Regions from separate parts of the Sneathiella sp. genome, predicted to be linked through region 1. Evidence: riboswitches for the same ligand, from Rfam matches in the RefSeq annotation. Region 1 holds a riboswitch; each other region holds the start of a gene.
The links. A riboswitch is a leader RNA that binds a small molecule or an ion and turns the genes downstream of it on or off. The one in region 1 is predicted to bind cobalamin.
Positions count from the first base shown of each region.

Region 1 (2,267 bases):
CAGGGTGCGAAATTTTATGGTGCTTTTGATGGGCGATTCGAAGAATGGTTTCGCGACGAACATGCGGTTTTTGAAGTTGAGCTTCAGAACATGATGCACTCCAGAAGAGAATTTAGAACGCTTTTGGAAATTGGTTGCGGTGATGGTCAAGTATTGAATTATTTGTCGAATAGCTTGCCAGGTATTGACCGTGGTATTGGTATCGACATTAATAGCGGAATTATTGAAGAAAATAGAAAGACATATTCTGGAAATTCAAAACTGAAATTTGTTTCTGGCGATGCGGTTGAAGGCATCAAGTCAAATATGGGCAAGAACTGCCTCGTAATGAGTTATGGCGGCGTGCTTGAGTACTTTTCTGAGGAATCGGTAAAAGAAGTATTTAATTTTGTACGGGAAAGCCCGTATCATACTGGCATTGCATTGGTTGAGCCAATATCGCCTGATCATGATTTATCTACAACATTCAACTCCTATGTTTTTGGGCAAGAAAATAGCTTTTCCCACAATCACGAACATTTACTTAAAGAAGCAGGTTTTGAAATTATTTTCGAATGCGAAAAACACATGGCTGATCGGTGGAAAATTATTGTCGCAATATCTTCGTAATACTGGAAACTAATTTAAAAACACCTATCACAATTAGCTATTAGATAAGGGTGCTCAAGTGCAAGCGGGCGCTTCGTGATAGATTTTCACGTTTTTTAATTCGGCCGCTAATTTCCTTCAAGGAAAACCGCAAATAGTGCTATAGTGCTCGAAGTTAGACAACATCGGTTACTTTTGTGCACTTTGCTCATCGGTATGAAAAGGGAACTTGGTGCAGCTTGATGGAAATTGAGCTAAGACCAAGGCCGCCTCGCGACTGTAGACGGATAGCGATTGTTCATTGTCCACTGGCTATTTTGGCTGGGAAGGAGAGCAAAAGCAGCAACCCGTAAGCCAGGAGACCTGCCGGTGTAATTTTTGAGCCCATCGGCTGCCGCAGGAGCAGCTTAGGAGAATATAATGAGTACACTTGTTAAAAATCAGGTAACGGCAGAAATTAATGTTCGCACGATAGCGGCGTTCGTTTTTCTTTTGGGCGCTGGATTGGTTTTCCTGACAGGCTTTGCGCCATCCGCAACTCTTCACAACGCGGCACATGATTCACGCCATACTATGTCTTTTCCTTGTCACTAGGGATTAAAGCATGTTTTTGCGATTTTTGTGGGTCGGTGTCATGGCCGGCATCCTTGCAGGTGTGCCTACAGCGGCTATTCAACATGTAACGACTACGCCCCTCATACTGGCCGCTGAATTTTATGAAAATTCCGAAGCCTCCCATCACGCAGCTGCGCATCAATTTGAAGTCATTAACGCAAATGTCATTTTAGTGCATGGCGATATCAACGAAACCGAAGAAGAAGCCTGGGCGCCAGATAACGGTTTAGAGCGGACCTTTTACACATCAATCGCGACCATAATTACGACAATCGGATACTCGTTGATGTTGCTTGCAGCGATGTTCCTCGCAAAGGGTAAGATTTCACCTCGATCAGGCTTAATATGGGGGCTGGCGGGTTTTACCGCTACAGGATTAGCACCGAGCTTGGGTTTAAGCCCGGAGCTTCCGGGCGCAGCCGCCGCAGATTTAACAGCCCGGCAGATGTGGTGGGGTGGCACCGTTGTCGCAACGGCGGTAGGGCTTTGGCTTGTACTCCGCGTTTCTAAAATTTGGGCAATTATTCTTGGCATTTGTGTTATCGGATTGCCGCATTTAATCGGCGCACCTCAACCAGTGATGCTAACCAGTGAAGTTCCCTCAGAACTGGCAGCGCATTTCGCGTCAAGCTCGCTTGTCCTGCATGCTATTGCTTGGGTGTTCGCCGGATGTGCCGTAGGCTTTGTTTGGCAACGGCAAGAGAAAGCTGCCGAGGGTTGATGTCTTCACCAGATGCTCAAAATAATAAAGTTCCTGAAGTGGTTGGCCGCAATAACCCTTTTGCAATGGTTACGGTTTTCGTTTGCACGAGCTGTGGCTTAATAGAGGGTGCCGAAGATCAGAGCAATTCCGATGGCAGGCGTCTGCATAATGATCTAAAGGCTCTTGCGGCAACGCAGCCTCATATTAGTATCCAATCTGTAGACTGTCTGGCTGTTTGTGATAAATCCGTTACCATCGCATTTACTAGCCCCCAGAAATGGACCTATGTAATTGGTGGTGTTGATGCGGAGGGAGATAGCGAAGGCATACTGTCCGTAGCCCATAGCATCTTGAAATCAGA
Region 1 covers NZ_JBALWD010000007.1:55,602-57,868, forward strand. The annotation lists gene V7723_RS05650 (class I SAM-dependent methyltransferase) at 1-609, shown strand, start outside; cobalamin riboswitch at 758-973, shown strand; gene V7723_RS05655 (CbtB domain-containing protein) at 1,009-1,182, shown strand; gene V7723_RS05660 (CbtA family protein) at 1,193-1,924, shown strand; gene V7723_RS05665 (DUF1636 domain-containing protein) at 1,924-2,267, shown strand, end outside.

Region 2 (2,267 bases), on a different contig from region 1:
CGGCTGCTGCTCGAGGTCTACAGCTTCAGATCCATCATTGATCCCACCGGGTGTGGCGGCAAGTAAATGCATATCAATTCAAAATTGTACGAGTTATCGCCGCTTGATCCATGTCATGCTCGCCAATGATCACGAGCTTACTGACGCGGCTTTCCCCCGGTGCCCAGTCGCGGTCGTAATAATGTTGAAGACGATTTCCAACGCCTTGCAATACCAGACGCATATCTTTTCCAGCAAGCGAGAGAAATCCTTTCACACGTAATATTCCATTGCCTTCAATGGCAGTGTGAAGATTGCTGAGAAGTGTTTCGAGAGACATAACTTCGCCAATGTCGAGAACATAGCTGTCAAAATCGTCATGTTCATGTTCGTCAGCATCATCATGAACAGACGGCCTGGCGGCCAGATCATCCTCTGCGGCGGCATCCAATCCAAGTAGGACGCGGGCATCAATATTTCCATGGCTTGTTTGCACCATTTTAACGGAGGAGCGAACTCGGTTGCGAATTTCAGCAATGGCCGTCTCTATTTCCTGGTCCGCCAGTAAATCCGACTTGTTGAAAATGATCATATCCGCGCAATTTAACTGATCTTCAAAAAGCTCTTCTAGTGGGCTATCATGATCAAGATTTTCGTCATTTTCGCGCTGTTCCTGAACCGCAGCCGGGTCTGAAGCAAACAAGCCATCTGAATAGGCTGGTCCGTCAATGACGGTTACAACGCCATCAACCGTTACTTGGGTGCGCACTTCAGGCCAGCCGAAAGCTCGAACCAACGGTTTGGGTAACGCGAGGCCAGAGGTTTCCACAATGATATGATCTGGTTTTACGTCTCGATCGAGCAGCTTTTGTATCGTTGGCAGGAAATCATCCGCGACAGTGCAGCAGATACAACCGTTGGCCAATTCAACAATGTCTTCTTCAGTGCAATTTTCGTTCCCGCAGCCTTTCAAGACATCACCATCGACGCCTAAATCACCGAATTCGTTAATGATCAGAGCCAATTTTTTGCCATTGGAATTCTCAATCAAGTTCCGAATGAGGCTGGTTTTTCCCGCTCCTAAAAATCCGGTGATGACTGTGGCTGGAATTTTGTGATTCATGAGATCTGGTTTCCTGTTAGAACAGACTGCAAAAAGGAGAATAAATTACGGAAAGTAAAAGGCCGACAGACAGCACGATGCTGGCTCTTCCATGGAAGAGGCTCGGCACGGTTCTTAAACGACACTCGAATTGATATCAAGCTCATCATGATCCTCCGTCATGCAGCAAAAGTTTCAATGATGATGGCAGGTCTCCTGGCTTGCGAATGGCACTCACACAGTCCTTCCCGAATTCTTCAGTGGATTGTTGTGTCAGCTAATCGCTTACAGTTGCGGGGACAGCCGCGGCATTGATTTTATAATCTCACCGCATTCCCTCTTAACTCCCAAACTGGGAACCATCACAAGGGACGCTAAGGCTGAACGCGGTCGCTGTCAATTAGTTATCTCGCCTAACATTCATTTTGCCAGTTATTCAGGGCAGTGCTAATTCTTTGCCAGTCTTCCTCCGTTCCAGGAAGCCCAAATCTCAAAAATCCTGCCCTTTCTGGAAACATTCGACAAAGAATGCCTTGTTCGCAGAGATGACGGAAAAGGGTGTCTGAAGAATCTGTTTGAGCAAGACAAAACAATGACGTTTTGCCGACGACATCTAGGCCGTTTTCTGAGAGTAAGGATGAGAGTCGTTCTGAAGACTTTTTTAAGCGATAGCGTGTTTGTGAAATCCAATTTGAATCTTTTAGAGCTTTAGTAGCCACTTCCATTGCCACGCCGCTGACAATCCAAGGGCCGAGAGATTGCTGCAGGAGATTAATTGCCGGAACAGGTCCAAGACAGAAGCCGAGGCGCAAACCCGCAAGTCCAAAAAACTTCCCGAAGGATTTCAGAACGATTGGGCCGTTTGGCGAGATTGCTTGAACCAAAGATTGCTTATGATTAGTATCTGCAAAAGCTTCATCTACAATGAGTTGACCGTTTCGGGACTGTAACAATTTAGTGAGTTTTAGGAGCCGTGATTTATCATGTAACGTACCGTCCGGATTGTTTGGGCGCACCACCACAACAAATCTTGTTTCTTCCGAAATGTCGTCTATGTCTGCAATTTCACGCACCTGATGGCCAGCTTGTTTCCAACTGGCAGCATGCTCCGAATAAGTGGGGGCGAGAATATCAACTTGGCTTCTTGTGTATAATCGTGGCAAGATTTGGATAGAAAGTTGAGTGC
Region 2 covers NZ_JBALWD010000012.1:107,892-110,158, reverse strand. The annotation lists gene cobN (cobaltochelatase subunit CobN) at 1-72, opposite strand, end outside; gene cobW (cobalamin biosynthesis protein CobW) at 74-1,102, opposite strand; cobalamin riboswitch at 1,271-1,460, opposite strand; gene cobD (threonine-phosphate decarboxylase CobD) at 1,495-2,267, opposite strand, start outside.
Region 2: linked by a shared signal. The riboswitch ahead of cobW (cobalamin biosynthesis protein CobW) and the one ahead of V7723_RS05655 (CbtB domain-containing protein) in region 1 are both predicted to bind cobalamin.

Region 3 (2,267 bases), on a different contig from region 1:
AAGCTATCTTCATCGATTTCAATCTGCAGCAACAGGGCGAGCCCTTTATCGTCTTCGAGAAAAAACCGACAGAAGCCATCGATCGCCGCAGCCTGCCAACAGTGAAAATCGCCAACGAGATGTTTGACCGGGTCGATGTATATACCAACGACGTTGCCAAAAGCGGCAGCTTGCTCCTTGATACGTTCGAGCCCGTCATGGGTGTCGTTGCCGAAGGAATTGTCGAGCTTCGCGTCAAGGGACAGCCCACTCAACGCATTGTTGCTGGAAAAAGCTTCGCGGTGCCCGTTGCCGGAACGGAAGCCCAAATCGTTAATGTCTCTGACGAGATTCCGGCAAAAATCGTCACCTTTCATTTGAGTTAGCAGAGGTCAACAACCTTATTTATCCCGGGCCCTTGAGCCCGGACTGGAGAGAAAAATGTCACATTACATATTGGTTCATGGTGCGTGGGAAGGGTCTTGGGCCTGGGAATTCACAGCGCCTTACCTGACAGCAAAAGGTCATACGGTTACCACAGTTGATCTTCCCGGAAGCCACGGCAATCCTCAGGAAATTTCCAAAGTCACCTTGGCAAGCTATGCTGATACGGTCGTTCAAGCGCTTCGAGATGTTGATGGAAAGGCCATCCTTGCCGGACATAGCCTGGCTGGCACCGTTATTTCTGAGGCGGCGGAGCAGCTACCGGAAAAAGTCGAGAAACTGATTTACGTGACGGCGTTTCTGCTAAAAAATGGCGATAATGCATTGGCTGCGATGCAGCGAGACACGGAAAGTAAGTTTCTCTCCGCCATTACCTTTTCCGACGACCAGAGCTACGCGTCGGCGTCGGAGGAAACCGTGCGCGCCTTCGCTTTTCATGATGTTGAGGAAGCGAGAATTCAGCATTCTCTCCCGTTGATGGCGGCGCAACAGGCCACGGCGCCTTTTGTCGCGGGCATCACCGTGACCGAAGAAAATTTCGGCTCGGTCCCGAAAATCTATTTGCGCACTACCGCTGACAAGATGATCTCCCCTGCGGCGCAGGATCAAATGATACGCAACTGGAACGTCGACCAGGTCTTTGATCTGGATGCCGGGCATTTTCCGACGTTATCTGTGCCTGAAAAAGTCGCCCGATTTATGATGTAAACAGGGTGCGCAAGAGATCCACCGAAAGCCGGTGCTGCCACACTGCAGCACCGGCTTTTTCGCGTCATCTTAAAAACAAGAGTGCTTCGCTCTTTCTGATTGTATTTGCAGAATGGGGCGACTATAGATTTAGGGTCGGGTTTCAAGAAGGCGACGCCTTCGGAATTAAAAGGGAACACGGTAGGGAGCTTGCTAGTTGCCCTGATCCGTGACTGCCCTCGCAACTGTGAACGCGAGCCGCATTCAGCATGCCACTGGAGCAATCCGGGAAGGCGAATGTCGGTGCTAAAGCGTGAGTCAGGAGACCTGCCCGACAGCAACCGACCCGGCGCCTTATTTGGCGCCTTCACTGCACGATGGGTGCAAGAGAGAAGGAAATGACATGCATATCGAACCCGGAGTTGTTGACGGCGCCAAAATTGCCCTCAGTTACGCAACCGCTTTAGGCACCCTTGGACTGGCTGCAAAAATGGCCATGGACACCGTCAGGAAAGACGGCGGGCTACCGCCTCTCGCGGTCCGCTCGGTGATCACCACTGTCCTGGTTTTCAGTTTCTTTCAGATCTTGCCGCATTATCCCGTTGGCGTATCAGAAGTGCATTTCATTCTTGGATCTACGTTGTTCCTTATTTTTGGGGCCGGTCCGGCCGCCATTGGCCTGATGGCGGGATTGCTCCTTCAAGGCGTTTTCTTCGCGCCCATCGATCTGCCGCAATACGGCATGAACATCACGACGCTGATTCTGCCGCTGTTTGCCATGAGCCTGATTGCCAAGAAGATTATCCCGGCGAATATCGCCTATAAAGACGTGACATATAAACAGGCGCTTGCACTTTCAACAGCCTATCAAGGCGGTATCGTTGTCTGGGTTGCCTTTTGGGCTTTCTATGGCAATGGCTTCGGTGCTGAAAATCTGGCACAGATCAGTGCGTTTAGCGCCGCTTATATGCTGGTGATTGTGGTCGAGCCTCTGGCCGATCTCGGCGTCCTTGCCGTCGCCAAGAATATCGACAAGTTCCGCGACAGCGGCGTATTCCAAAAACGGCTATATCAGCCAAGCGTTTGATCAGCAGCTGATCAGCGACCCTGAAGGACGGCGTCAGTCGTCCTTCTTTTTTTGTGCGGACAGCTTTTCT
Region 3 covers NZ_JBALWD010000010.1:17,487-19,753, forward strand. The annotation lists gene V7723_RS07675 (cupin domain-containing protein) at 1-365, shown strand, start outside; gene V7723_RS07680 (alpha/beta fold hydrolase) at 421-1,131, shown strand; cobalamin riboswitch at 1,252-1,459, shown strand; gene V7723_RS07685 (energy-coupling factor ABC transporter permease) at 1,514-2,197, shown strand; gene V7723_RS07690 (pyridoxamine 5'-phosphate oxidase family protein) at 2,231-2,267, opposite strand, start outside.
Region 3: linked by a shared signal. The riboswitch ahead of V7723_RS07685 (energy-coupling factor ABC transporter permease) and the one ahead of V7723_RS05655 (CbtB domain-containing protein) in region 1 are both predicted to bind cobalamin.